Regions from separate parts of the Dechloromonas sp. HYN0024 genome, predicted to be linked through region 1. Evidence: predicted binding sites of a transcription regulator. Region 1 holds the regulator's gene; each other region holds the start of a gene.
What was found. The regulator sigma-54, encoded in region 1, starts transcription at its own class of promoters, with help from an activator protein. The targets are predictions, from matches to a motif close to TGGCACGCTTNCTGCTNA.

Region 1 (7,380 bases):
ACATCCTGTCCACGCGTTCTTTCGACGTCATCCTGATGGATATGCAAATGCCGGTCATGGGCGGAATCGAAGCAACACGACAAATTCGCAGCCGTGAGGCGGCAGAAAATCTGCCGCGCACGCCAATTATTGCGATGACTGCGGCCGCCATGCAGGATGACCGCGATGCCTGCTTCGCAGCCGGGATGGACGACTATCTGGCTAAGCCGATCCGGGTCAAGGAACTGCAGGAAAAGCTGTTCGCTATTGCAGGAAGCCTCTGATTCAACGCCGATTTTTATCGTCCCGATCGTGACACAAGGTAAACTGCTGCCTTTTCCCGGTTGGTCGTGGCAAGAATGCTGCGCAGCCCGTACTTCGCCCCAATTTTCTGCCCCATGACCCAATCGAACAACCTGCAAAAGCTGCGCAAATATCTGGAAGGCCGTACCGGCAAAGCGATCATTGACTACAACATGATCGAAGATGGCGATACCGTGCTCGTCTGCGTTTCTGGAGGCAAGGATTCCTACACCCTGCTTGCCATGCTGATGGCCCTGCAGCAACGTGCGCCGATCAAATTCCGCCTGATCGCCATGAATCTCGACCAGAAACAGCCTGGCTTCCCGGCAGACATCCTGCCCGGTTATTTTGAGTCGATCGGCGTCGATTACCGCATCGTTGAAGCCGACACCTATTCGGTGGTCAAGGAAAAGATCCCGGAAGGCAAGACTACCTGTTCACTTTGTTCCCGACTCCGCCGCGGCATCATCTATCGGACGGCAAAGGAACTCGGCGCCAACAAGATCGCCCTCGGCCATCACCGGGATGACATGGTCCATACGCTTTTTCTCAACCTGCTATTCGGTGGCAAGGTCAAGGCCATGCCGCCCAAGCTGGTCACCGACGACAAGGCGCACGTGGTGATCCGGCCACTTGCCTACTGTGCCGAATCGGACATCGCCAAGTTTGCTCGCGGCATGGAGTTCCCGATCATCCCGTGTAATCTTTGCGGCTCGCAGGACAATCTGCAACGGCAGAAAATCCGCGAAATGATGCAGGATTGGGACAAGCGCTTCCCGGGCCGCACCGAATCCGTTTTTACCGCGATGCAGAATGTCGTACCCTCTCACCTGGCTGATCGTGACTTGTTCGATTTTCGCAACCTGACCCTGGACACACCGGTCGACGAGGGTGACATTGCCTTCGATGCACCTGAGTTGCCGATCAGTGGAACCATCCAGATAAGCCTTTCGTCTTAATGCTTTAGCACCACGTTCAACATATAATTCGTGGTCATTCAATTTTGGATTCTCGGTAGCCAATGAACGCCGTGCAACGCAAACTAATCGTCATGTTCGCCGATGTATCGGGCAGTACGGCACTGTTCGAACGTCTTGGAGACAAAGAGGCCATGCATGCGGTTGAGCGTTGCCTCAAGCGCATGAAGCGCTCGATCGACGGCTACAAAGGAAAGACCATCGAGGTCGTTGGCGACGAGTTGCTGGCCACCTTCCAGACTGCCGAAGATGCCTGCCAGGCGGCAATCGACATGCAGGAGCGGATTGCCGACCTGCCACCGGTTTCTGGCCTGAAACTGACCATACGAATCGGTTTGCACTTTGGCGAAGTTGCCGACGAAGGCAAGAAACTGACCGGTTCTGCCATCGCCACGACTGCCCGCATCACCGGCATTGCCAAACGCGAACAGATTGTGTGCAGTTCGGCGCTGGTCGAGCAGTTGTCCGAACCCAGTTACATTGCCCCCGATCCCGCCCCCGAACTGGGTACCGTGCCCGAAAGTGGCCAGGTACTGTCCCTGTTCAAGATCAACTGGCCGACCTATCAGGGGGTCACCGCCAGTTCCGTCCATTCGATCTTCGGTGCCGGCAACGTCGCGCAGGCGGTGGGCCGCCTCTGCATCCGCCATCGTGGCAAGGCCTATCTGGTCGATGACAAGACGCCGGTACTGACCATTGGCCGTGATCTTGGCTGCAAACTTGTCATTGATGACCGCAAAGCGTCACGCCAACACGCACGCCTCGAGCGCCGCGACGATGGCTGCTATCTTGTCGATACCAGCACCAACGGCTGCTTCGTCACCTTAGCCGGTCGCCAGGAAGTGATGGTTCATCGCCATGAAATCAATCTCGAAAGTCATGGTCAGATCAGTTTCGGCAATTCGGCCAGCGAGGGCCAGTCCGAAATCGCCGAATTCGAGTACCTCTAACGAAACATCGGGCTGAAAGGAAAATCGGCCATCCGCAGATGGCCGATCTCTCCCTCGCGGGTACTTACTTGGCTGCAGCGTCAGCCGAACACTTCTTCATGAAACTGTTCTTGGCGGCACCAGCCAGTTTCTTTTCCTTGGCGGTAGCGGCACAAGCGGCATTTTCGGTGGCAGCACCGGCATCCTTCGTGCACTTCTTGATGAAACTGTTCTTGGCGGCACCAGCCAGTTTCTTCTCGGCAGCCTTGGCGGCACAGTCATCAGCAGCGTAGGCAGTCGTAGCAGCGAATGCAACAATCAACAGCGCGATCAGTTTCTTCATCTGGAATCCTCGGTTATGGTTGAGAAACGGGCCTACTATCAGCCATTCATGCGTCATCGTCAAGCATCGTACGCTGCTGGCGATCCATGAAATCCTGCATGCTGTCGATGCCGCGCAACTGAAGAATCGTGTTGCGAACCGCCGCTTCGAGCAAGACCGCGAGGTTACGTCCGGCCGCCACGGGAATGACCACTTTGCGGATCGGTACGCCAAGGACCTCGTGGGTCTGGGCATCAAGCGGCAGACGGGGAGCATCGACGGCCGTGGACGTTTTTTGCAGATGAACAATCAGCTTCAGTTTCATCTTGCGGCGCGATGCCGTTTCACCAAAAATCGTCCGGATATTGAGCAGGCCGAGTCCGCGCACCTCCAGAAAGTCGCGCAGCATGCCGGGACAACGCCCTTCGATGGTGGTCGGGGCGATTCTCGCCATTTCGACCACATCGTCAGCAACCAAGCCATGCCCCCGGGAAATCAGCTCAAGGGCCAGTTCAGACTTGCCGACCCCGGAGTCGCCCGTAATCAGCACGCCCATCCCCAGGACATCCATGAACACACCATGGAGATTCACCGTATCGGCCAGGCGGGCAGACAGGTAGATGCGCAGCAGATCGATAATCGCCGAACAGGGCTTGGGTGAAAAAATCAGCGGGGTAGTAAATTCGGTACAGGTTTCAACCACCAGCGGTGGCGGTGCCAGGCCATCAGCCACGATCACGGCTGGCGGCTGGGCCCCCAGCAGATCGCCAAGCATCTGAGCGAAGCGGCGTTCGCCGATCCGCATGGCCCATTCATATTCAGCCAGGCCAAGGACCTGCAGACGTTCCGGGTGAATGATATTGATATGCCCGACCAGATCGGCGCCATAGTTGTTGGAGCCTTTGATCTCGATACGTCGATCGGCATCGGGTACAACATTCCAGTTCAACAACAGCTTTTCGCGATTGTCTTCGTAAAGCTGAACCAGGCTGACGTGGCGCACGACCTAGCTGACCACCTGAAACATTGAAACAACTTCGGCCGGGGCAGCAACGACATGCAGTTTTTCGCGAAATGCCCGGTCAGAAAACTTTTGCGCCAGCTCGGAGAGAATTTGCAGGTGCTGCTCGGTAGCCTGTTCGGGTACCAGCAGAACGAAGAGCAGATCAACAGGGCGTCCATCCGGTGAGTCAAATGGTACCGGGGTCGTCAGGCGCATAAACGCACCGACAGCCTGTTTAAGACCCTTTATCCGGCCGTGGGGAATCGCCACGCCCTGACCGAGGCCGGTAGAGCCGAGCTTTTCGCGCGCGAAGAGGCTGTCGAAAATGATCGACCGGGCGAGGCCAAGGCGATTTTCGAAGAGCATGCCAGCCTGTTCGAAAACACGCTTCTTGCTGCTGGCATCGAGATCAAGCAGAACCTGATCGGCGGATAGGAGATTGGTTAAGGGATTCATGGGGAAGGTGAGAAAAACAAAGGCCGCAGCATGCTTCGCCGCGGCCCGTTCGGCGCTTATTCAGCGGCGGCGTGCAGCCCGGGCTTGTCACCACGATGGTGATCCTGGACCTTCTGCTTGTACTTCTGAACCTGACGGTCCAGTTTATCGAACAGGGCATCGATGGCGGCGTAGAGATCGTCACCGGACTCTTCGACATGCATGTCCTTACCCGGAACATGGACGGTCACTTCGGCCTTCTGTTTGAGCTTTTCGACGGACAGGACGACGTTGACGCCAGTCACCTTGTCGAAATGGCGAATCACCGGATCCAGCTTGTTTTCGACGTATTCGCGAAGTGCCGGGGTAACTTCAATGTGATGCCCACTAATCTGCAGATTCACTTTATTCTCCTCTCTCTACAGGGTCTTGCGTAAATTGACCGGGGGAATGTTGAGCGACTCGCGGTATTTGGCGACCGTCCGTCGGGCAACTACGATTCCCTGCTGGCCTAGTATTTCGGATAATTGACTATCCGACAAGGGCTTCTTGCCATCCTCAGCCGAGATCAACTGCTTGATCAGTGCCCGGATGGCCGTAGCAGAACACGCACCGCCAGTATCAGTGGCGACATGGCTGCCGAAGAAGTATTTCAATTCGAAGATACCACGCGGCGTCGCCATGTATTTCTGGCTGGTGACACGCGATACCGTCGATTCATGCAAACCGAGAATATCGGCAATTTCGCGCAGGACCAGCGGCCGCATCGCCACTTCCCCATGCTCGAAAAACTGCCGTTGGCGATCAACGATGGCTTGTGTCACGCGGTGTATGGTTTCGAACCGTTGCTGAACGTTTTTGATCAGCCAGCGGGCTTCCTGCAACTGAGTCGACAGATTGCCGTTGCCGCGCCGCTGCTTGGACAGAATTTCCGCGTAGAGACGATTGATGCGCAGACGCGGATAAGCATCCGGATTAATGTAGGCGGTCCACTTGCCCTTGAGCTTCTTCACGATAACATCGGGCGTGATATAGCGGGCCTCGATCTGTGAAAAACGGGCTGCCGGGCGTGGATTCAGGCTGGTAATGACGCTCTGCGCAGCCTTCAGCGACTCGTCGTCGCAACCGGTCAGCCGGCGAATCTTGGCAAAATCGCGGGCGGCCAGAAGTTCGAGATGTTTCTGAACAATGGTCAGGGCCAGATCGCGGGTGGCATCGCCGCCAGGCAGGGCCTTGAGTTGCAGGGCCAGACATTCCTGCAGATTGCGCGCACCGATGCCGACCGGGTCGAAGTTCTGGATGTGATGCAGCGCAATTTCCAGCTCTTCGATTTCAATTTCGTATTCCGGCGGCAAGGTTTCCCAGAGTTCTTCCAGCGAAGCCGACAGATAGCCATCATCATCAAGCGCTTCGATCAGGAAGCGCACCAGGCTACGGTCACGCTCGGACACCTGGGTCATCCCCAACTGCCAGCCAAGATGGTCGCGCAGGCTAATCGTCGTCCCGTGGATGTCCTGCGAATCGTTGTCATCGTCGTCGTCCCGTCCGGCCCCGGTGAAGGTACCAGCATCGGAAGCCCAGCGGTCGTCATCGACATCGGAGGGTGCAGACGGAACATCCTGCTCGCGGTCGTCGCGGGCATCACGCTCTTCGCGCTCGGCCTTTTGCTCGCGCTCGCCTTCGCTGGTTTGCGGCGAATCGAACTGCTGGGCACTGGAAAAAGTCTCGGCCCCCTGTTCGTCCTCGCGCTCAAGCATGGGATTTTCGAGCAGGTAACGCTCGATTTCCTGCTGCATTTCGATTGTCGACAGCTGCAACAGCTTGATCGACTGCTGCAACTGAGGAGTAAGCGCCAGGTGTTGGGAGAGTTTTAGCTGGAGTGCCGGCTTCATCGGTGAGTAGCGGTTTCTATCTTTCGGTCAGAGCTTGAAATGCTCGCCGAGATAAACCTTTCGTACGCTTTCATTATCGACGATTTCGGCCGGACGTCCAGCCGCCAGAACGTTTCCGGCGTTGATAATGTAGGCGTGATCGCAGATACCGAGCGTCTCGCGAACGTTATGGTCGGTAATCAGCACACCAATACCGCGCTCCTTGAGGAAGCGGATGATTTTCTGAATTTCGAGCACGGCGATCGGATCGACGCCGGCAAACGGTTCATCGAGCAGGATAAACCGCGGATTGGTGGCCAGCGCCCGGGCTATTTCGACCCGTCGCCGCTCACCGCCGGAGAGCGCCGAAGCGTTGACATGGCGGACGTGGCCGACATGCAGCTCGCTGAGCAAGCCTTCCAGGCGATCATTGAGTTCGGCTTCCGGCAGGTTGAGCAGTTCGAGAATGGCGCGGATGTTTTCCTCGACATTCAGTTTGCGAAATACCGAGGCCTCCTGCGGCAGGTAAGACAGGCCGAGCCGTGCCCGGCTATGCATCGGCAGGTGGGTCAGGCGATTGTCGTCGATATAGACTTCGCCACCATCAGCCGCAACCAGCCCGACGATCATGTAAAAACAAGTGGTCTTGCCGGCACCGTTCGGCCCGAGCAGGCCGACGACCTCACCCGACTTGACCTCGAAAGAGACGTCCTCAACCACCGTCCGCGCCTTGTAGCGCTTCCTGAGATTGTGAGCCGATAGTTTGGCGGCCGGCATGTTCATTCATCCACTCCCTGCATGGCCCGGCGAATAGCGTCGCCGGAAAAACCGCGATATTGCAGGAAACGCATCTGTTTAGCACGCTCTTCGGCAGTTTTCGGCGGCTGGCCGAATTTCTTTGCCCATATAACCCGACAGCGCTCGGCTTCGTCGCCAGCCTCGGGGAGCGCCGCCGCGATGTCGGTATCGCTTACGCCTTGCTGGCGCAGTTCCTGACGCAGGCGGGCATCGCCGTAGCGCCGGCCGCGGGCAGCCACCCGCTGGGTGGCATAACGGCAATCGGAAAGCAGGCGCTCGGCCTGCAGGGTGTCAAGAACACCCGTAAGTTCTTCTTCGGATTCGGCGTGCGGCGCCAACTTGGCCTGCAAGCCGGCCCGGCTGTAATCACGCCGGGTCAGCAATTGCAGGGCACGGACGCGGAGGTCAGGCATCAGCGGCAGCAGCCTTGGTCGGCTTGATGACGGTGGTACTGGCCGCCTCACGAATCTTCGCTTCGATTTCCTGGGCGATTTCCGGGTGCGATTTCAGGAATTCGCGGGAATTGTCCTTGCCCTGGCCGATTTTTTCGCCCTTGTAGGAATACCAAGCACCCGACTTCTCGACCAACTTGTGGGCAACGCCCATTTCGACGACTTCACCCTGACGCGAAATGCCTTCTCCGTAAAGGATGTCGAAAATGGCTTCACGGAAGGGTGGGGCGACCTTGTTCTTGACGACCTTGACCTTGGTTTCGCTGCCGATCACTTCATCGCCCTTCTTGATCGCGCCGATACGGCGGATA
Region 2 (7,380 bases), 1.6 Mb from region 1:
GTCTTCGTCATCGTTGTCGTCGTCCAGTTCGCGTTCGACCAGATCGAGCACATTGCGCGGACAGACCTTGTAGCAGCGGCCACAGCCGATGCACTTGGACTGGTCAAGATGGGTGGCGAATTGCGGCGTCCATTCGGCGCCGCCCTTGGTAAGTCCGGTAATCATGCGGGTTGTCCTTTCTGCGCGGCCGCCAGGCGGGCGCTGGCCGCCGCCCATGCCTGACAGGCCTCGAAAGTGGATTGGGAAAGGGAGGGGATCTCGTGGTAGGCCGCTGGCAGGCGGTCTTCGACAAGATCGTGCATCTGCGAGGCCCACTCGGAAGCGATGCGTTTGAGCTTCTTCACTTCCTTGTCGAGGGCGGCGAGTTCTTCGTCAGTCATGCCGCCCTCCCCTTACAGACCGGCAACAGCCGAGTTCTGGCCGATACGCTCGATAGCGACGCCGAGAATCTTGTCCGCTTCATCCTTCATTTTGGACAGGCTGGCAAAGCCGAAACGATGCACGTCACGCAGGGTGCGATCCACCGCAACCAGCTTGCCGACGGTAATCAGCGCCCGGCCGAAGCCTTCATGGGTCAGATGGACCAGCGGCACGGCGAGCAGCTTGCACTCCTTCTCGATGAGCACGGCGATGGCATTGTAGAAAGCCTTGACGCGCGAAATGGTCTCATCGTCCGGATCACCGATCAGCGGGATGTCCGCCTTGCGTTCCTTGGTCAGGACATACGGGTCGAGAATCTTTTCGACCGTCCACCCGGTATAGGTGCCATAGGTGTCGAGGGCGCGCATCTGGCGGGCCATTTCCTTGACGAAGTCGGTTTCGAAGATGGGATCAGCGCTCATGGTGAAACTCCTGTTGGGAAACATTGATTTGATGTGAAAGGGGAACAATCGAAATGACAAAACGGGCGATGACCAGTGCGCTCATGAAGCCGGCGATGGCCCCCTGGGCCGCCGCGGCATCGCTCCCGGCAACGAACGAACCGAGGGCGGCACCAAGCACCATGGCGATGGCCGGCGAGAGGTAAACCAGCAGGGCGGTGTTCATCCTTCCCACCCCTCTTCCTCCATCGAGGCAAAGCGATCCTCTTCCCTGGCCTTGGCCTGAGCCGAGATGGCCCGGTCAATCCAGACGACGCCACCGTCGTTCATCGCCTTCGAAATCTGGCCCAACAGCTCGTCGACCGCATCAATCTCGTCCACCCGGATCGGCTGAATTCCCTTCGCCATCAGCTTCTTGATCGCCGACGCGCCAATCGCCATCACGTACACCGCGGCGCAGCCTTCAAGGAAATCGACTTTCGCTGTCAGCTTGTCCTCGTTGCCATCCATCGCCTCTTCGGCAAATTCGCCGACGCCAACCAGCGTCGCCCTGTCCGGAGTGACTTCATAGATCACGAAACCTTCGGCCGCCCCGAAGTGCTGATTGACGCGAGACCGGTCGGTCGAAGCGAAGGCCACCTTGATCACGGCTTCGGGCTCCTGCCTAATGGACCAGACCAGCTGCAGCCGACGAGAGGACATGTTGTTTACCGGCGCCATCGCGGTCGTCGGCCCAGTAGATTGATCGATAGGGTGCGAGTTCATGGTGTTGTCCCAGCATCAGGTTGGCGAGATCAAACAGGGCCTGCCGCGTACCGCGGTAGCCCACCCAGGTGCGGGCGTAGCCGCCCACATGGTCGTATTGCGGAAAACCGGCGCGCAGCAACGGCAAGCCCAGACGGGCAGCCGTTTCGGCGGCATGCGAATTTGCGATGACGAGTTGGGCTTCACCTACTTTCGCTTCTTTCTCCATATCTTCCAGATCACCGACGATGACCTTGGCGATGGGCAATGCGGCGAGGCTTTCATGCTTGTGCGTGCACACGGCGCTGACAATGTCGGCCCCCATGCTGGTCAGGAAGCGCACCTGCATGCCGACCAGATCGGGATCGCCGGCCAGGGCGACGCGGGCGAAGCCGATCATGAAGTGGCTATCGACCATCGCATCCTGCAACTGGGCACGATGACGCTCGATCTTCTCCGGCACTGGCTTGCCGGAAATGTCAGCCAGCGCTTGCGTAAAGGCATCGCAATCATCGAGGCCCATGAGCCCGGCAAAGTGATGATCGGGTACGCCCGTACGCGCTTTCAGAAGTATCGCTGCCTTGTGCAGCGACGGGCCCACCACCAAGGTGGCGGCCGACTCGCCCATGATCTCGATTTCCGAGCGCGGCGTACCACCGATGGTCAGGGATGAGGTTTCCGCCTCGACCAGATGACCATCCAGTGAATCACCGATATCCGGCACAACCACCGGGCGCAGGCCAAAGGCTTCGATCCACTCCTTGATGGCCTCGATATCACCCGGCGTCAGCATGGCCGAGGCCAGCACATTGACCTGCTTCGGCCGCTTGCCGGCGTTCTGCCCTTCCGGCACGAGGGTCTCGATCAGGGCTTCGATGGCCATCGCGTAACCGCTTTCCAGGCAACCGACGTAATCCGGCGTGTTGACCGGGACGACTGCGACATGGGCGAATTCCGGATGGGCCGCGCGAAAATCGCGGACCGAACGGCGAATATCGCAACCCTGCGTTTCCGAGAGGCCGGTGGTCACCAGCCCGATGATGTCCGGCTTGCTTTTGTCCGAGAGGGTACGCAGTGCCTCGATCACATTGTCATCGGCCCCCATGATGCTCGACACCTGATCCATCGCCGTCGTTTGTAGGGGAATCGGCTCGCGGAAGTGACGGACAAAGAAAACCTTGCCGAAGGCGGTGCAGCCCTGCGAGCCATGCATCAGCGGCAAGCTGCGGTTGAGCCCGAGAAAGGCCAGCGAGGCGCCAATGGTCTGGCTGACCTTGAGCGGATTGACGGCCAGCGCTTTTTTGGAGAGGAATATTTCAGCCATGATTTTTCCTTACGCCGCCAGCACGGTGCCCGGCCCGCTCTGCTTCGCCCACGGCGCAGGTTTGCGGACAGCAGCCCACACCGGACTTTCCATGGAGAGGGCCAACTGGCGGGCCAGTTCGACCATGCCGTCATAGCCGGCATAGCCGAATTCACGCTCCTGATTGATATCGAGGAAGGGAATCCGCGCCTTGAGCGCCGTGTAGAGATTTCGGCCGCCGGCGATCAGGATATCGGCCCGGTACTCGTGATACGTCGACAGCAGCGCTTTCGGGCTGCCATCGTCGATCATCTTGGTGTCCTCGCCCATCAGTTCGCGGATGCGCGCCTTGTCTTCCTCGGTTGATTTTTTGGTGCCGGTGGCCACCACCTTCATGCCCAGATCCTGCAAGGCTGAAACAATCGACCACGATTTGACGCCGCCGGTATAGAGCAGGACACGCTTGTCCTTGAGGCGGGCACGCCAGGGTTCAAGCGCGGCATGGGCCTTGGCTTCTTCACGGGCGATGACTGCCTCGGTCCGCGCCGTCAGGTCGGGGTCGCCGATCAGCCGGGCGAAATCGCGCAGGGCGTTGGAGACATCCTGGACACCGTAGAAACTCCCCTCGAAGAAGGGCTGGCCGTAGGTATCCTGCATCTTGCGCGCCACGTTGAGCAAGGCCTTGGCACACACCACCATATTCACCCTGGCCCGGTGCATGGTCTGCACCTCATGGAAGCGTGAGTCGCCGGACAGGGTGCAGAGTATGCGCAGACCAAGCTCGTCGAAGAGCGGTGCGACATGCCAGAACTCACCGGCGATGTTGTATTCGCCGATCAGGTTCACATCGTAAGTCGGCAGTCCATCGGCGCGCTGTTTGGCCGGTTCCGGCTCGGCCGTGCCGATGACGTATTTGAACATCGCCTCGCCGGCCAGCCGGTTACCGAGATTCTTGGTCCCGTAAAAACCGGCCGCATCGACCGGCACCGTCGGTACGCCCCAGCGTTCGGTCGCCGCCTTGCAGACGGCCCCAACATCATCGCCAATCAGCGCGGTGACGCAGGTGTTGTAGATAAAGACGGCTTTGGGCGCATAGCTGTCGATGGCCTGCTTGATGGCATGAAACAGCCGCTTCTCGCCCCGCCCCATAACCACATCGGTTTCCGACAGGTCGGTCGTCATGCCGATCTTGTACAGCGTCACGCCGGAAGAACGCGTCCCCCGGTTGTCCCAGGACGACCCGGCACAGGCAATCGGCCCGTGCACAATGTGGGCAACATCGGCTATCGGCAGCAAGGCAATCTGCGCGCCGTCAAAGGAACATCCACCAGCCGTCGCCCCCGGTTTGGGTTTGGCGCAACCGGACTTTTCCTTCGTATTATGGCTACAGGCGGGCTCATCGAGCAGGGCCTGGATTTCGCTGGCTTTCATGCTGTTCTCCACAGGTCTTAACCCTAACCAGCAAGATGGATGCCACCCCTAACCAACTGTTTTAACGCCATTATTTTATTTTTTACTTTGTCACAAAGGCGACAATCCCGACACCCGCATCGCTTTCAATCGTCTTCATTCATGTCCCGACGCGGCACGGTTTCCGGGTCGGCGATGATGCCGCGATAAATCTCGATGCGGTCGCCCGGCTTGAGACCGGCATCGAGCTTGACCAGGCGGCCGTAAACGCCGACCTTCTGGGCGCTCAGGTCGATGTGCGGGAACTGCTTGAGGATGCCGGAGCGCTCAATGGCCTGGTGGACCGATGACTCGTCGGGCACTTCGATATTGAGCCAGATCTGCTGACCCGGCTCGGAATAGGCAACACCGATCTGCATGGCGTCTTATCTCCTTCAGTTGCTCGTCGGCAAAGGTTTACCCTTGCGGTCACGGCCATAAATACGCGGTTTGAAATAGGTGTCGATGATCGGCGTCATCGAGTTCATGAGCAGCACCGCGAAGGCCACGCCTTCGGGATAGCCGGCCCAGGTCCGGATGATGTAGGTGAAGACGCCGCAGCCGAAGCCGAAGATCAACTGGCCGCGCGGCGCATTGGGCGAAGTCACATAGTCGGTGGCGATGAAGAAGGAACCGAGCAACGCACCGCCAGATAGCAGATGCGTGCCCATATCGAGATAACGCGCCGGATCGACGGCGTGCAGGATGGCGGCCGGAATGGCGATGCCGGCCAGCATGGCGAGCGGGATATGCCAGGTGATCAGGCGCAGGCCAATCATCGCCACACCACCGGCAGCGATCAGCCAGGCTGCGGTTTCACCAAGGCTGCCGGGGCGGTAGCCGAGCGCCGAGACGGCGGGCGCATGCAGGCCAGACTCGAGCAGGTCGATGCCCCGCGACAGTTCGGTCTTGGCATAACCGAGCATGGTCGCACTGGTCACCGCGTCGAAGGCCGGCGGCACGCCGCGCAGCACGATAAGCAGGCCTTCCAGTGGCCCTGGCGCGCCCAGGGTGAACATCGGCAGCGGCGTCACCCAGGCCGTCATCTGGACCGGGAAGGAAATCAGCACGGCCACCCGGGCGACCATGGCCGGATTGAACAGGTTCTGCCCCAACCCACCGAATGCCTGCTTGCCCAGCATGGTGGCGAACAGACCGGCAAACACGGCGATCCACCAGGGTGCCCAGGGCGGCAGGGAAACAGCCAGTAGCCAGCCGGTCAGCACGGCAGAGCCGTCCATCAGCACAGGCCTGGCCGGGCGATTTTGCAGGCGCAGGGAAAATGCCTCGCCGAGCATGGCGGCACCGACGGTAAATAGCCACACATAGACCGACGGCCAGCCATATAGCCAGAAACCGTAAAGTGTGGCTGGGGCCAGCGCCAGCATGACCAGCTCCATGATGCGGGCCGGACTGTTGGTCGTCGTCGTGTGCGGTGCGGCAACGGGAGTAACGAACGTTTGGCTCATGCGGAAGCTCCCTCGGTTTTTTCAGCGACTGGACTGGCTGAGGCAGCCGCCAGCTTGGCCGCCTCGCGCTCGGCCTTGCGTTTGGCTGCGGCTTCCGCCTTTTCACGGTTCTCGCGTTCGACCCGCGCCGTCTTGGCTTCAGCTAGGCGCTTCGTCGCATCGGTACGCAATTTGGTCCGTTCGGCCGCCGTCAGTTCACCCTTGGCGTGGCTAAAGTACTGAACGAGCGGAATGTGCGACGGACAGACATAGGCGCAGCAGCCGCAGGAAATGCAGTCACCCAGCGCGTAGGCTTCAGCCCCCTCAAGATCACCGACCTTGATACGGGCGGCCATTTCGAGCGGCAGCAGGCCCATCGGACAGGCCTTGGTGCAATTGCCGCAGCGAATGCACGGTCCGGCATCCGGGACGAAGGCTTCGGCGGCGTCGAAGGCGAGGATGCCGGAAGCCCCCTTGACGATGGGAATGCGGTCATGGAGAAGCGGCGTGCCCATCATCGGCCCGCCGAGAATCAGGCGCGACGGCGCTTCCTTGAGGCCGACAAAGGCCAGCAGTTCGCCGATCATCGTACCGAGCGGCGCATAAACATTACCCGGCGTGACGATGGCCCCACCATTGAGCGTGACGATGCGCTCGACCAGTGGCTGGGCCAGACGAATGGCCTTGTGCACCGCGGCGCAGGTCGACACGTTATGGACCAGCACCCCGACTTCGGCGGCACGGGCATCGGAAGGAACCTCCTTGCCGGTCAGTGTCTGGATCAACTGCTTGTCTGACCCCATCGGGTAGCGAGCCGGAACCGGGCGGATTTTCACTTCCGGATAGGCAGCCGCCGCGACACGCATGGCGGCAATGGCTTCCGGCTTGTTGTCCTCAATTCCGACCAGCGCCTCGCTGGCACCAATCGAATGCATGATCAGGCGCGCCCCATCGACCACCATCTCGGGGAAGTCGCGCATGATGCGGTCGTCACTCGACAGATAAGGCTCGCACTCGCCGCCATTGACGATCAAGGTCGACACTTTCAGGCGCTTGCCCAGGGCGAATTTGACGGCCGACGGGAAGGTCGCCCCACCCAGGCCGACCACCCCGGCCAGAGCAGCGCGCCGGGCGATTTCCTCGGGCGCGGCAGCAAACGGATCAGCCAGCGGCTCAGCCTCAAGCCAGCGATTCTGACCGTCCGAATCGATGGTGATTGCCTTGAACGGCAGGCCCGACGGATGCGGCGCGGTGACTTCGCCGACGGCGCTGATCGTCCCGGAAACCGGGGCGTGGATGGGCGCCGAGATATTGCCCTGCGCCTCGGCGATCAGCTCACCCTTGCGCACTTTCTGGCCGACCAGGACGACCGGCCGGGCAGCCCCGCCAACGTGCTGATGCAATGGCATGAAGACCCGTTCAGGCGAAGGAAACAGGCGCAGCGGCACATCCGCCGCCGGACGCTTGTGATCCTCCGGATGGACGCCCCAACTGGGCGACTTCAGAAAGCGGTCAAGAAATCCCATCGTTGTATCCTCAGCTATGGGCGGACGCCGGCTTCGGCCAGGTCCAGTGTTGCAGCGTGACGGGAATCGGCATCATGCCGAGCGCTTCG
Region 3 (7,380 bases), 240 kb from region 1:
GTTGCCGGTCGGTGAAATCTGGCATTCCCAGTTGGCGGACTCGCCGACGTGTGTGAACAGGTGCTCGAGGTCAATCCAGCCGCCTTGCGGGGCGAGGATGACGCCGCGCTCGATCATGTTTTCGAGCTCCCGGATATTGCCCGGCCACTGGTAGCGCTTGATCGCCTGCAGCGTCTTGTCGCTGACGCCAAGCAGTTTCTTTTCGTAGAGCGTACAGAAGCGGGCGAGCATCGAATTAACGAGCAGGGGGATGTCGGCAACCCGTTCGCGCAGCGCCGGGATCTGGATCGGATAGACGTTCAGACGGTAGTAGAGGTCGGAGCGGAAGCGGCCTTCCTTTACGGCACTCTGCAGATCGACGTTGGTTGCCGCCACGATTCGCACATTGATCTTGCGCACGTGGTCGTCGCCCAGTCGCTCGATCTCGCCTTCCTGCAGGACGCGCAGGAGCTTGGCTTGCGCGGCAAGTGGCAGTTCGCCAATTTCATCGAGGAAAATGGTACCGCCGTCGGCCCTTTCGAACTTGCCAATGCGCGAAGTCTGGGCGCCGGTGAAGGCACCTTTTTCAACGCCAAACAGTTCGGATTCGATGAGGTCGTTGGGCAGCGCCGCGCAGTTGATGGCGACGAAAGGCCCCTGCTTGCGCTGGCTCAATTGATGCAGGGTGCGCGCGAAACGCTCCTTGCCGACGCCGGTTTCACCGAGAAGCAGTACCGAAACATGCGTGCCTGCAGCGCGCTGGACGAGATCGTAGGCATGGCGGAAGCCGGTCGAGTTGCCGACCAGACTCGGCGACGCTGTTTGCTGCGAGATGGTCGTGCGCAGGTAATCGACCTGATTGCGCAGCTCCAGCAGGTGGGTGAGCATCGAATCGGATTCGAAATAACTGGCGTGCTCGGCGGCATCCTCCCACTCTTCGAGCGGCTTGCCGAAGATGCGACAGCTATTGTGGCCGCAGGCGACGCACTCCACCTCCTTGAAGAGAATGAAACGGCCCATGAAGGCCGAGGTATAGCCCGAGGCATAGCCGATCTGGGTCCAGCAGACGGGGTCATCCGACTGACCAAACTCGCGCATGTGGACTTCCTGCTCCCAGGAGTTTTCCCAGAGAAATTCGCCGGAGAATTTGCCGGTATTGAAGTCGATTTCAAGGTTTACCGGGCTGACGCGAACGATGCCTTCAAGCATGTGTAGTTGGGGGCCGGTAAAAAACGCGTCCATCATCGACTTGCTGCCACGAATGCGCTTGGCCAGTTCGGCGTCGCGGACGCCGGATGCATAGCCCATGCGGGTCAGGACGCGACGGGTGTGTTCCTTGCCGACAGAACCAATCAGCTCCTTGCGCAGGGCGCCGAGGGCCGAGGTGTGCATCAACACCATGCGGTTGTCGGCAAGCCAGATCGTCCCGTCTTTTTCGGAAAAGCGAACCAGCTCACGCAAGTCATTCGAGGCTGGGTACTGAATAGTCGTCATGTTGTCTCTTTGTCTTCTGCCCGGATGTTGCGCATTACCGGGATGTGCAGGCAACGATTCTACTGCCGCTGGTGGCTGAGCGGATTGCTAAAAGGTTTAGATCGGCCGAAAAATATCGAGATTTTATATTCGTTGGGCGGATTTTGTGGTGGCCTTGATCCCGCCGGCAACATTGGGTCTGCGTTCAAAAGTGCCCTGGTTGTGAATTGATGAATTGATTAACTAATGGGTAACCGATTAATCAAATCATAAGTTATTGCCTGATCGTGGATTCCTTGTTTTGGATTAAATTCAATTTAAACAGTGACTTGATGTTCTGGCACGTTACTTGATTAAGGGTTCTCCTCGACGCCGTACCTGCGGGGTCGTTATCAGGAGGAGCTCAGCATGGTTCAACAGGAAACAAATCGGTCAGCCACGAACCTCGGCGCCATCAGGCGCTACGTCCGTGTATGCCGTCAGCGCTCGGATGGCTTCATCGAGTTCGAGTTCGCGATTGGTGATCCGGAGCTGGCTGTCGAACTGATGCTTCCCGAAGCGGCTTTCCACGAGTTTTGCCTGACCAACGAAGTCATCGTTCTTGATCCCATGGAGCCCGATTCGGGTGACTGGGCGTCGCGCCTGAACGCTATTTCGCGGCGGGATATTTCAGACGCTGTTTGAACATCCCGGTAACGGGAACAATAAGAGGAGACATTACATGCAGATCGATCTGCGTACGGTGGCGATCAAGCCACTGCGCAATACCTTCGACCACCTGGTGGAGCGCTTCGGTGACAAGCCGGCCAGCCGCTATCAGGAAGGCAGCTACAACATCCAGCAGGAAAGCATCTTCCACTATCGTCCGGCATGGGACGCAGACAAGGTTCTGTTCGACAAGAAGCGCACCAAGGTCCAGATGAAGGACTGGTATTTGCTGAAGGATCCGCGCCAGTACTACTACGGTTCCTACACCATCGCCCGCGCCCGGCAGCAGGATGCCGCTGAATCAATCTTCGAGATGGTTGAGGATCGCGGCCTGGCCGAGCTGATTCCGGCCGAGCAGAAGCAGATCGCCCTCGACATTCTGGTGCCGATGCGCCATGCCGAATGGGGTGGCAACATGGGCAACGCCTACATGTCCGCCTACGGCTACGGTACCGTGATCACCCAGGCCTGCCTGTACCACTCCATGGATCACCTCGGCGTCGCCCAGTACCTGACCCGCATCGGCCTCGTGCTCGACGGTCCGGAAGCGCTCGACACGGCCAAGGATGCCTGGATGAACGGCGCCCTGTGGCAGCCGATGCGTCGCCATGTCGAAAACCTGCTGGTGCTTGAGGACTGGTTCGAGATTTTTGTGGCCCAGAACCTGGTGCTTGAAGGTCTTTCCTACCCGCTGTTCTACGATCACCTCGACAGCGAATTCTCGGCCAACGGTGGCACGGCCATCTCGATGATGACCCGCTTCATGAGCGAATGGGCGGGCGAAACCGCCAAGTGGGTTGATGCCCAGATCAAGGTTGCCGCCGCCGAATCGCCGGAGAACAAGGCTGTCCTCAGCGACTGGGTGAAGCAGTACCGCGCCGCCACGCTCGAAGCCCTGACGCCGCTAGCCAATCGCGCCCTGGGCGACAAGGCGGTCGGTGTTCTCGAAGATGTCGTCACCGAATTCAATGCCCGCTGCGCCAAGCTCGGCCTGGCTGTCTAGGAGCTGTCATGTCTACCGTTTTTATCGCCTTTCAAACCAACGAAGACACGCGTCCTATCGTTGAAGCCATCCTTGCTGACAATCAGCACGCCAGCCTCGAAGAGCAGCCCGCCATGGTCAAGATCAACGCCGAAGGCACCCTGGTCATCAAGCGCGAATCGATCGAGGAGCTCATTGGCCGCGATTTCGACCTGCAGGAACTGCAGATCAACCTGATCACCATTTCCGGCCATCTGGATGAAGACGACGATACCTTCACCCTGTCCTGGAAGAATTGAGGAGTAAACCGACATGGATATGAAAGCCAGCAAGAAGAAACTGGGCCTCAAGGAAAAATACGCCCACATGACCCGTGGCCTGGATTGGGAAACGACCTACCAGCCGAAAGAAAAGGTATTCCCGCAAGCCACCTTCGAGGGTATCAAGGTGCACGACTGGGACAAGTGGGAAGACCCCTTCCGCCTGACCATGGACGCCTACTGGAAATACCAGGCCGAGAAGGAGCGCAAGCTGTACGCCGTGCTCGACGCCTTTGCCCAGAACAACGGCCACCTTGGCATCACCGATGCGCGCTACCTGAGTGCCGTCAAGTTGTTCCTGACCGGTATTTCGCCGCTCGAATATATGGCCCACCGCGGTTTCGCTGCGGCCGGCCGTAATTTCCCCGGCGTCGGCCCGCGCGTTGCCTGCCTGATGCAGTCGATCGACGAAGTGCGTCACGCCCAGACCCAGATTCATGCGATGTCGAACTACAACAAGTTCTACGAAGGCTTCCATGCCGGCGCATCGCATCAGATCGAACGCGTCTGGTACCTCTCCGTACCCAAGTCCTTCTTCGACGACGCCTTCAGCGCTGGTCCCTTCGAGTGGATGATCGCCATCGGCTTCAGCTTCGAATACGTCCTGACCAACCTGCTGTTCGTGCCCTTCATGTCCGGCGCTGCCTACAACGGTGACATGGCGACGGTGACCTTCGGTTTCTCGGCCCAGTCCGACGAAGCCCGTCACATGACGCTGGGCCTCGAGTGCATCAAGTTCATGCTCGAGCAGGACCCGGACAACCTGCCCATCGTCCAGAAGTGGATCGACAAGTGGGCCTGGCGCGGCATCCGTGTGTTGAGCCTGGTCGCCACGATGATGGATTACATGCTGCCGAAGCGCGTCATGAGCTGGAAGGAAGCCTGGGAAATCTACTTCGAGCAGAACGGCGGCGCGCTGTTCAACGACCTCGCCAAGTACGGCATCAAGGTGCCGGATTGCATTGCCCAATGCACGGTCGACAAAGAGCACCTCTCGCACCAACTGTGGCTGACCTTGTGTACCCACGGGCACGCCATGGGCCTGCATACCTGGCTGCCGAGCGCCGATGAGATGGACTGGTTGTCGGCAAAATACCCGACCACGTTTGACAAGTACTACCGTCCGCGTTTCGACAAGCTGCGTGAAATGGCTGACAAGGGTGAGCGTTTCTACGCCAATACCCTGCCCATGCTGTGCCAGGTTTGTCAGATTCCGATGCTCTTTACCGAGCCGGATGACCCGACCAAGATCTGCTACCGCGAGTCGGAGCACAAGGGTGAGAAGTACCACACCTGCTCGGATGGCTGTAAGCACATCTTTGACGACGAGCCGGAGAAGTACATCCAGGCCTGGTTGCCGGTGCATCAGGTTTATATGGGCAACTGCTGGCCGGAAGGTACCGATCCGACGGCCGAAGGCTTCCATCCCTTACTCAAGTATCTCGAGTGGTGCCACATCGAGAACGGCAAGGACAACTGCGATTACGAGGGTTCCGGCGATCAGGCGAACTTTGCTGCCTGGCGCGGCGTGGCCGTCCAGAACACCTGATCGATCAATACCAACGGAGGGCGGCTTCGCCCTCCGTACAAAAATTTAGGAGACGAACATGGCTGTCAAAGCCCTCTACGATTATCAATATCCTGCTGCGGATACCCAGGACAAGTTCCATGGCAACCAGCTGCTTTACGTCGGTTGGGATGACCATTTCCTGTTTGCTGCACCCCTCGCTTTTGTGGTGCCGCCGAGTACCAAGTTTTCCGAACTGATCGAGAACACGCTGACCTTTGCTTATAGTCGCCACGCCGACTGGGCGAATATCGACTTCAGCAAGGTCGTTTGGCTCAAGTCTGGCCAACCCTTCCAGCCGGATATGAACAAGACACTCGCCGAGCAGGGTATCAAGCATAAGGATGCATTGCGCTTGCAAACCCCGGGCCTGAACGGCAACGGCACTAACTTCTGATTCGAGGGTGGCATGAGCTACGAACTGACCATTGAACCGCTTGGCCAGACGATTGAAGTCGAGGATGGGCAAACCATCCTCGATGCCGCCCTGCGCGCCGGCATCTATCTGCCCCACGCCTGTTGTCACGGCCTGTGCGCCACCTGCAAGGTGCAGGTGGTGGACGGCGAAGTCGACCATGGCGAAGCCTCGACCTTTGCGCTGATGGATTTCGAGCGTGAAGAAGGCAAGACCCTGGCCTGCTGCTGCCGGCTGGAGTCGGATACGGTGATTGAAGCGGAGATCGAGGAAGACCCCGATTCGCGCAATCTCCCGGTGCAGGACTACGTGGGTGAAGTGGTGCGCATCGAATCGCTGACACCGACGATCAAGGGTATCTGGCTGAAACTGGATCGGACCATGGATTTCCAGGCCGGGCAGTACATCAATCTTGAGATACCGTCGCTGGATGGGCAATCCCGGGCGTTTTCACTGGCCAATTCGCCGCAAAGTGGCGACATCGTCGAACTTAACGTGCGTATTGTCCCGGGCGGTCAGGTCACCACCTGGTTGCACGAAAAGCTGGAAGTGGGCGAAAAGCTCAAGCTGGCCGGGCCGTATGGCCGCTTCTTCGTCAAGAAGTCAGCCAATCTGCCGCTGATTTTTATGGCGGGTGGTTCGGGGCTCTCCAGCCCGAAGTCGATGATCGAGGACATGCTGGCCGACGGCTTCGATAAGCCGATGACCCTGGTGTACGGTCAGCGCAATCGCGACGAGTTGTACTACGACGCCGAGTTCCGTGCTCTCGCCGAGAAGCACGCCAACTTCAGTTACGTCCCGGCCTTGTCGGGTGAGCCGGAGGGGTCTGACTGGAACGGTGCGCGAGGCTTCGTCCATGAGGCGGCCAAAGCTCACTTCGACAATGACTTCCGTGGCCACAAGGCTTATCTGTGCGGGCCCCCGGCCATGATCGAGGCGTGCATCACGACGCTCATGCAGGGACGCCTGTTCGAACGGGATATCTACATGGAGAAGTTCTTCTCCGCGGCCGATGCCTCGCAGCAATTGAAGAGCCCTTTGTTCAAGAACATCTGAACCGGGCCGGGAGCGATCGATGATCTATTACACCGTGCAGATCGAGGAAACCGGCGAGAGCTTTCGCTGTTCGCCGAGCGAATCTCTGCTTGTCGGCATGGAGCGTCTGGGCAAGAAGGGCATTCCGGTCGGCTGTCGCGGCGGTGGCTGCGGCGTCTGCAAGGTCGAGATTACTGCCGGCACCTACGTCAAGCGGGTGATGAGCCGGGAGTACGTGAGCGCCGAGGATGAAGCGGCGGATCGCGTCCTGGCCTGCCGGGTACGGCCAAGCAGCGACATTACCCTCAAGGTGCTGGGAAAAATGGCCAAGAACGTCTGTCGGCCACAGGAGGGGGCGCCCCCTCCTGTCTCTTTGTGGTCGGCGGCAGCGTCTTCTAACGAAGGGTAAGCCGTTCAGGCGGCCAGTTTCTCGTTCAGTTGGTCTTTCGGGATCTGCTGGACGGACTGGAAGGTGAGCAGGATGTGTTCACCGAGGAGGGCGGTGGCCTTGTCGGCATCGCGGGCCATCGCTGCCTGGAGCAGGGCGTCATGTTCGGCGTGGATGTCGCGGGGAATCGGTTTCAGGTAAAGCGACAGGCGGCGATAGCGTTCAGCCTGCTGATAGAGGATGGAGAGAAAGTGTTTGAGCCAGCGCGAAGGACAGGCCGAAATCAGCACCTCGTGAAAGATGCGGTTGCGCTCTTCCCATTCTTCCCGGTCGTCGGTGCCGATGCGCTTTTCCTCGGCCTTGGTCAGGCGATGGAAGGCGGCCAGCAGGTTGGCCTCCCAGGCATCGTCGCCGGCGGCAATCGATTGGCGCAGGGCGTCGCATTCGAGCATGACGCGGGTTTGGGTGATGTCTTCGAAGTCTTCGAGGGACACCGGGGCGACGCGAAAGCCG
Region 4 (7,380 bases), 300 kb from region 1:
TGCGCCTCGGCATGACGGCGCGAGTGGCCGTCGACAGCAGCGCCGAAAGCACCTTGCTGGTGCCGCTGAGCGCCATCATCGATCTCGGCCAAGGGCCGCTGGTCCGCGTCGTCAAGGACGGCAAGGTAGTTTCCCGCCCGGTCCAGGTCGCCCGCTTCCGTGAAGACGGTGCGGCCCTGAGCGGCGGACTGGAAGCAGGCGAACTGGTCATCATCAACGGTTCCGGCAAGCTGGTCGACGGCCAGGAGGTCCAGGCCCGTCCAGTCACCGCCCCGGAACGGCAGCGCTGAGATGAGCCACCGCTTCAATCTGTCCGACTGGACCCTGCACCACCGCACACTGGTTGGCTATTTCCTTCTCGCCATCGCGGTAATGGGCGTTATTGCCTTCAGCCGGCTCGGCCAGGCCGAAGACCCGCCATTCACCTTCAAAGTCATGGTCATCCGCACGCTGTGGCCGGGAGCGACGGCGCGCCAGGTCGAACAGCAACTGACTGACAAAATTGAGAAAAAGCTTCAGGAAACACCATACATTGACCGGGTATCCAGCTTTTCCCGCCCCGGCGAGTCGACCGTGCTGTTCTTCGCCCTCGACAGCACACCGCCGGGCAGTGTTCCTGATGTCTACTATCAGGTGCGCAAGAAAATCGGCGACATCCGGCACACCCTGCCGAGCGGCATTCAGGGGCCTTTTTTCAACGACGAGTACGGCGACGTTTTTGGCAATATTTACGCCTTGACTGCCGAAGGCCTCGATTATCCGCAGATGAAGGATATGGCCGAGCGTGTTCGTGACAATCTGCTGCGCGTGCCGCAGGTCGGCAAGGTCGAAATATTCGGCATCCAGGACGAGAAGATTTACGTCGAACTCTCCAACAGCAAGCTGGCAACCCTAGGGATCGATCTGGCCACCATCACCCAGGCCCTCAACCAGCAAAATGCGGTCGCCGCCACCGGCTTTTTCGAAACATCCAGCGAACGCATCCAGATTCACCCCGGTGGTGCCTTCAACAGCGTGCAGGCAGTGGCCGACACGCTGATCCGCTCCGGCAACCGCAGTTTTCGACTCGGCGACATTGCCGAGGTGCACCGCGGCGGCATCGACCCGCCAGCCACCCAGGTCCGTTATGGTGGCAAGCGGGCCCTGGCCATCGGCGTCACCATGGCCAAGGGGGGCGACATCATCGAACTCGGCAAGGCCTTAAGCAGCCGTGTCGCGACGCTTCAGGCGGCGCTCCCGGTCGGCGTCGACATCGGCGTCGCGATCAGTCAGCCGACCGCTGTCGCCCGCTCGGTCAAGGCCTTCACCCAGGCCCTGACCGAAGCCGTCGCCGTTGTCATGCTGGTCACCTTCCTCAGTCTCGGCATCCGTACCGGACTGGTCGTCGCCATTTCCATTCCGCTCGTTCTGGCTGCGACTTTCCTCGCCATGTATCTGTTCAACGTCGGCCTCCACAAGGTGTCGCTCGGCGCCCTCGTACTCGCCCTAGGCCTGCTGGTGGACGATGCCATCATCGCCGTCGAGATGATGTGGGTGAAGATGGAACAAGGCTGGGAACGTACCCGCGCCGCCTCCTTCGCCTACACCAGCACGGCCGGCCCGATGTTGTCGGGGACACTGGTCACCGTCGCCGGTTTCATTCCGATCGCCCTGGCCAAGTCGTCAACCGGCGAATACGCCTTCGCCTTCTTCCAGATCAATGTCTTTGCCCTGCTCATTTCCTGGCTGGCTGCGGTCATTGCCATTCCCTGGCTCGGCTACAAGCTGCTCCCCGATCCACGGGCGGCGCACACGCCCGGCCGCCTGGCCCAACGGCTACCGCGACTGGCCTGGCTGGCCGACAAACTCGGCCTCAACGGCCCGGCCCATGCCGAAGACCACGACGTTTACGGCACCGCGTTCTATACCCGCTTTCGCCAGTTGGTCAGCTGGTGCGTCAGTCGGCGCTGGCTGGTCATCGGCATCACCATTGCCCTCTTTGCCCTGTCCATCGTCGGCATGGGCAAGGTGCAGAAGCAGTTCTTCCCGAACTCGACACGTCTTGAGCTGAACGTCGAACTGCGCCTGCCCGAAGGTGCCTCGATTGCTGCCATCGACGCCGAAGTCCGCCAACTTGAGAGATGGCTGGACAAGGACAAGACCGAATTCGACCAGTTTGAGCACTTCATCGCCTACATCGGCTCCGGTTCGCCCCGTTACTACCTCAGCCTCGACCAGCAGATGCCGTCAAGCAATGTCGGCCAGTTCGTCATCGTGACGCGCAACGTCGAGGCCCGCGAGGCCCTGCGCGAGCGCCTGATCAAGCTGTTCGACAGCGACAGCTTCGCCGCCCGGGGCAATATCGCCCGCATCGAAAACGGCCCGCCGGTCGGCTACCCGGTGCAATACCGCGTTTCCGGCGAAGACCCGGCGATCCTGCGCCAGGTGGCTGGCCAGGTCGCCACGGCGATGCGCCAGGACCCGGAACTGTCGAACATCAATGTTGACTGGAGCGAACTGTCAAAGTCGGTGGAGATCGAAATCGACCAGGACAAGGCCCGACTGCTCGGCGTGTCCAGCCAGGATATCGCCGCGCTGCTCAACATGTCGCTCAACGGTTTTACCGTGACCACCTATCGCGAGGGCGAAAAGAGTATCGACGTCGTGCTCCGTGGCGACCGTGAGGAACGCAGTCACCTCTCGTCCCTCGACGATCTTTCGGTGCCGACCCGCGCCGGCAAAAGCGTACCGCTGAGCCAGATCGGCCGCCTCAAGCATAGCTTCGAACCCGGCCTGATCTGGCGCCGCGATCGCCTGCCGACCATCACGGTCCGCGCCAATCTCTACGACAAGACGCAGCCGGCGACAATCGTCGGCCATCTCAAACCGGCCATCGATGCCATCCAGGCCAAGCTCCCGGAGGGCTATCACATCGCCACCGGCGGCTCGGTCGAAGAGTCCTCGAAAGGCTCCGGCTCGGTGATGGCCGGCATCCCGCTGTTCGTACTGGTCGTGGTCACCGTCCTGATGATCCAGTTGCAGAGTGTTTCCCGCGTCGTCATGGTTTTGCTCACCGCACCACTCGGCATCATCGGCATCACCCTGTTCCTGCTCGTCTTCAACCAGCCCTTCGGCTTCATGGCCCTGCTCGGCACCATCGCCCTGTTCGGCATGATCATGCGCAACGCCGTCATTCTCGTCGACCAGATCGAACAGGACATGGCGGCAGGCCGCCCGCGCCGGGAAGCCATTGTCGAATCGACCGTGCGGCGTTTTCGGCCGATTGTGCTGACTGCCGCTGCTGCCGTGCTGGCAATGATTCCCCTGTCGCACAACGATTTTTTCGGGCCGATGGCCGTCGCCATCATGGGCGGCCTGATGGTCGCCACGGCCCTGACCCTGCTCTTCCTGCCGGCGCTCTATGCGGCCTGGTACAAGGTCAGGATCAAGGACTAACGGCTGGCGTCACAGACAAAAAAGGGCGCCTCGGCGCCCTTTTCAATCGGTCGATACTGCTCCCTATCGGCTGACCGCCAGTTCTTTCTGGATCGCCTGGATATTTCGCTCATGCTGGCCGACGCGCTCGCGATAGCCAGACAGGCGGTCGCTTGGCGTACGGGCCACTTCCTGGTCGGCCAGTTCCTTCCTGGCCTGCTCGAGGTTGCGCTGTTCGCCGGCCAGTTCCTGCTCAAGGATATGGCGGCGGTCACCGTCACGCGCCTTCTGGGTATCTTCCTGAACACGCGGGAAGCCCGCCTGGGTCGGATTCGCCGCAGCGCCGGGTGCCCGGGCACGGGCAGGCGCGGGTGCGGGTGCGGAACCTTCCGGGCTGGAGGAAATGACCTTGCAGTTCTTTTCCAGCCGCGTACTCGAGTAGGTCGTGCTGCCGCTGGCGTCAACGCACTTATAGATGGACTGGGCCGAGGCCGAGAGCGGCAACAAGGCGATAAGCAAGGCAAGCGAGCAGCGTGTCATCAGCATCATTCCTGTCAATTTTCTGAGTGTATCGGACTTAACGTCCGAGCCTGAAAAAAGTGCACAAAAAAAGGGCGGGAAATACCCGCCCTTCTTCAAGATCCGGCTGATTAGCAGGAGTAGTACAGATCGAACTCGACCGGGTGGGTCGTCATGCGAACGCGATTCACTTCGTCCATCTTCAGGGTGATGTAGGCATCGATCCAGTCGTTGGAGAAGACACCGCCACGGGTCAGGAACTCGTGGTCAGCTTCCAGAGCGGCCAGGGCTTCCTCGAGGGAGGCGCAGACGGTCGGGATGGCTGCATCTTCTTCCGGCGGCAGGTCGTACAGGTTCTTGGAAGCCGGATCGCCCGGGTGAATCTTGTTCTGGATACCATCCAGGCCGGCCATCAGCAGCGCGGCGAAGCACAGGTACGGGTTGGCGATCGGATCCGGGAAACGGGTCTCGATACGACGAGCCTTGGTCGAGGCAACGTACGGAATGCGGATGGAAGCAGAACGGTTCTTGGCCGAGTAAGCCAGCTTGACCGGGGCTTCGTAATGCGGGACCAGACGCTTGTACGAGTTGGTACCCGGGTTGGTGATGGCGTTCAGGGCCTTGGCGTGCTTGATGATGCCGCCGATGTAGAAGAGAGCCAGTTCAGACAGACCGGCATAGCCGTCGCCGGCGAACAGGTTCTTGCCGTCTTTCCAGATCGACTGGTGAACGTGCATGCCGGAACCGTTGTCGCCAACGATGGGCTTCGGCATGAAGGTAGCGGTCTTGCCGTACTGGTGGGCCACATTGTGCACCACGTACTTCAGGATCTGGGTCTGGTCGGCACGCTTGACCAGGGTGTTGAACACGGTACCGATTTCGCACTGACCGGCAGTGGCGACTTCGTGGTGGTGAACTTCAACCGGGCAGCCAAGGGCTTCCAGGGTCAGGACCATGGCCGAACGGATGTCGTGCAGGCTGTCAACCGGCGGAACCGGGAAGTAGCCGCCCTTGACCGTCGGACGGTGGCCGGTGGAGCCGGAGCCGTCGTTCTTCTCGCCCGAACCCCAGGCCGCTTCAGCGGAGTGGATCTTCAGGGAGCAGCCGGACATGTCGACATTCCACTCGACGCCGTCGAAAATGAAGAATTCCGGTTCCGGACCGAAGTAGGCGGTGTCGCCAATGCCGGAGGACTTCAGATAGGCTTCAGCGCGCTTGGCGATGGAGCGCGGGTCGCGGTCGTAGCCACGGCCATCGGTCGGGTCAACGACGTCACAGGTCAGGACGACGGTGGTTTCGTCGAAGAACGGGTCGATGTAGGCGGTATCCGGATCCGGATTCAGCTGCATGTCGGAAGCCTGAATGCCCTTCCAGCCAGCGATCGAGGAGCCGTCGAAAGCGTGACCGTTTTCGAACTTGTCTTCGCTGAAGGCAGAAACCGGCACGGTGACGTGCTGTTCCTTGCCACGGGTATCGGTGAAACGGAAATCGACGAACTTGGCGTCGTTTTCCTTGATCATCTTGAGCACGTCTTGCGGGGTTGCCATATGCCTTAATCTCCTAAGAAAACAAGTTGCCGGGCGATCCGGCGACAATCAAAAATTTGTAACCCGGAGTGTTTAGCAGAAAGCGTGCCAAACGCTCACGAGTAATCTTTGTATTTTGCCACAATGAGATGCGGGGTTTAAACAAAGAATTAGCGCACCACCATTGTGCAATGGCGAAAATTTACGCACCTTTATGGTGCAACAAAACAATTCAGCGAAATTTTCCGAATTAGCGGATGCGACTTCAGGCGGTCGATCAGGATCGACTCGGCCTGTCGCAGCGCCTCGCCATTCTCGAACAGGGTGTGGCTGAAATAGATTTCCGCCTCGATCTGCCCGCGCAGGTAATGCAGGACGATTTTCTCGGGTTCCGGCAGATCGACCAGCAAGGGCTGCAATTCGCTGAGCAATTTATCCCGGGCGGGCAATCGTGTCGCGTAGCTATCCGGGTCCATGTCGTCTTCGGGATCGATATGGACGAGCACATCGAGCACCTCGGGATGTTCGCGCAGCACGCGGGCGCGCGCCGACTCGGCAATGCGATGGCCTTCCGACACGCTGATCCGCGAATCGACCTGGACATGCGTATCGACCAGCGCCTGATGGGCCATGCGCCGGGTCCGCAATTCGTGCAGGTCGCGCACGCCGGGCGTGGCCAGCAGGGTCTTGCGGATCGCCTCAACCTGAACATCGTCAAGACCGGTATCGATCAGTTCCTTGATCGCCCCCCAGGCCAGACCAGCCCCCATGTGCAAGATCATGAAACCCATCAAGGCTGCCGCCAGCAGGTCGAGGAAAGACCAGCCCAGCAAGGCGCCGCCAATACCGACCACCACGACCAGCGCCGACGCCGCATCGGCCCGCGTATGCAGGGCATTGGCGATAAGCAGTTGCGAACGCTGACGCTCGGCGACGCGAATCAGGTAGCGATACAGGCCTTCCTTGGAAATCACCGTGGCAATCGCCACCCACAGGGCCGACAGCTCAACCGTCGGCAGGGCCTCGATGTGCTGCAGACGCATCCCCGACTCCCAGAGAATGCCGCCGCCAATCAGGGCCAGCGACGTTCCCAGCACCAGCGTCGCGGCGGTTTCGACGCGGGCATGGCCATAAGGATGCGCCTGGTCGGCCGGGTGGGCGCTCTGCCGGCTGGCGTAGATCACGAGAAAATCCGAGAGCAGGTCGGAAAAGGAATGCAGGCCGTGGGCGATCAGCGATTGCGAATGGGCCAGCCAGCCGACGATCAACTGAAGGACAGTCATCACCAGATTGACCGCGACGCTTACCCAGGTTGCCTTTTGCGCCTCGGCAGCGCGCTCGCCGGGAGTGGCGGCGGGAGGGTGATGCTCTGGTCCCATGATCTCTTGCCCTATACTGTTAATGTGTAATTTTAGCAGTTGGATACGATGGGAAAGTTAACCGAGATACTCAAGCTCGCCCAAACCCGGGGCAAAGCACTGGAACGGCCCTACCTGGGCGAACTGACGCCGCAGGAAGCGAGCGACATTTTGCATCTGGCCCCCGGCGCCAGAATCGTCGATGTCCGCACCCGTGCCGAATGGGACTGGGTCGGCCGGGTGGCCGGCGCCGTCGAAATCGAGTGGAACCAATACCCCGGCGGCGTGCGCAACCCCAATTTCGTGGCCGAACTCAAGCGCCAGATCGATCCCGAAGCCCTGGTCATGTTCCTCTGCCGCAGCGGCGTACGATCGGTCGGCGCCGCCACGGCGGCCACCGAAGCCGGCTACAACAGTTGCTACAACATCCTCGAAGGCTTCGAGGGCGACAAGGATGCCAACGGGCACCGCAATACCATCGGCGGCTGGCGCAAGGCCGGATTGCCATGGATTCAGGGATAATTGCCGGCGCCGCAAAAACCGACGCCAAAATTCAGAGAACA

Region 2: nifE (nitrogenase iron-molybdenum cofactor biosynthesis protein NifE) is a predicted target of sigma-54. The motif match lies at 4,327-4,344, and genes of this name have one in related genera.
Region 3: HYN24_RS14275 (phenol hydroxylase subunit) is a predicted target of sigma-54. The motif match lies at 1,791-1,808, and genes of this name have one in related genera.
Region 4: glnA (type I glutamate--ammonia ligase) is a predicted target of sigma-54. The motif match lies at 5,553-5,570, and genes of this name have one in related genera.

The regions. Positions count from the first base shown of each region.
Region 1 covers NZ_CP031842.1:3,199,928-3,207,307, forward strand. The annotation lists gene HYN24_RS15425 (response regulator) at 1-263, shown strand, start outside; gene ttcA (tRNA 2-thiocytidine(32) synthetase TtcA) at 378-1,241, shown strand; gene HYN24_RS15435 (adenylate/guanylate cyclase domain-containing protein) at 1,313-2,209, shown strand; gene HYN24_RS15440 (PsiF family protein) at 2,274-2,531, opposite strand; gene hprK (HPr(Ser) kinase/phosphatase) at 2,578-3,513, opposite strand; gene ptsN (PTS IIA-like nitrogen regulatory protein PtsN) at 3,517-3,969, opposite strand; gene hpf (ribosome hibernation-promoting factor, HPF/YfiA family) at 4,026-4,352, opposite strand; gene HYN24_RS15460 (RNA polymerase factor sigma-54) at 4,368-5,840, opposite strand; gene lptB (LPS export ABC transporter ATP-binding protein) at 5,868-6,602, opposite strand; gene recX (recombination regulator RecX) at 6,599-7,030, opposite strand; gene recA (recombinase RecA) at 7,023-7,380, opposite strand, start outside.
Region 2 covers NZ_CP031842.1:1,628,636-1,636,015, forward strand. The annotation lists gene fdxB (ferredoxin III, nif-specific) at 1-165, opposite strand, end outside; gene HYN24_RS07840 (CCE_0567 family metalloprotein) at 162-380, opposite strand; gene HYN24_RS07845 (NifX-associated nitrogen fixation protein) at 393-842, opposite strand; gene HYN24_RS07850 (SoxR reducing system RseC family protein) at 832-1,047, opposite strand; gene HYN24_RS07855 (NifB/NifX family molybdenum-iron cluster-binding protein) at 1,044-1,523, opposite strand; gene nifN (nitrogenase iron-molybdenum cofactor biosynthesis protein NifN) at 1,486-2,889, opposite strand; gene nifE (nitrogenase iron-molybdenum cofactor biosynthesis protein NifE) at 2,899-4,299, opposite strand; gene HYN24_RS07870 (RnfH family protein) at 4,425-4,697, opposite strand; gene HYN24_RS07875 (RnfABCDGE type electron transport complex subunit D) at 4,713-5,786, opposite strand; gene rsxC (electron transport complex subunit RsxC) at 5,783-7,291, opposite strand; gene HYN24_RS07885 (RnfABCDGE type electron transport complex subunit B) at 7,302-7,380, opposite strand, start outside.
Region 3 covers NZ_CP031842.1:2,964,904-2,972,283, reverse strand. The annotation lists gene HYN24_RS14280 (sigma-54-dependent Fis family transcriptional regulator) at 1-1,473, opposite strand, end outside; gene HYN24_RS14275 (phenol hydroxylase subunit) at 1,861-2,136, shown strand; gene HYN24_RS14270 (aromatic/alkene monooxygenase hydroxylase subunit beta) at 2,174-3,163, shown strand; gene HYN24_RS14265 (MmoB/DmpM family protein) at 3,172-3,441, shown strand; gene HYN24_RS14260 (aromatic/alkene/methane monooxygenase hydroxylase/oxygenase subunit alpha) at 3,455-5,011, shown strand; gene HYN24_RS14255 (phenol hydroxylase subunit P4) at 5,070-5,426, shown strand; gene HYN24_RS14250 (NADH:ubiquinone reductase (Na(+)-transporting) subunit F) at 5,439-6,500, shown strand; gene HYN24_RS14245 (2Fe-2S iron-sulfur cluster binding domain-containing protein) at 6,520-6,888, shown strand; gene HYN24_RS14240 (GntR family transcriptional regulator) at 6,894-7,380, opposite strand, start outside.
Region 4 covers NZ_CP031842.1:2,897,928-2,905,307, forward strand. The annotation lists gene HYN24_RS13930 (efflux RND transporter periplasmic adaptor subunit) at 1-290, shown strand, start outside; gene HYN24_RS13935 (efflux RND transporter permease subunit) at 292-3,435, shown strand; gene HYN24_RS13940 (DUF4124 domain-containing protein) at 3,499-3,954, opposite strand; gene glnA (type I glutamate--ammonia ligase) at 4,065-5,480, opposite strand; gene HYN24_RS13950 (cation diffusion facilitator family transporter) at 5,672-6,838, opposite strand; gene HYN24_RS13955 (rhodanese-like domain-containing protein) at 6,887-7,339, shown strand.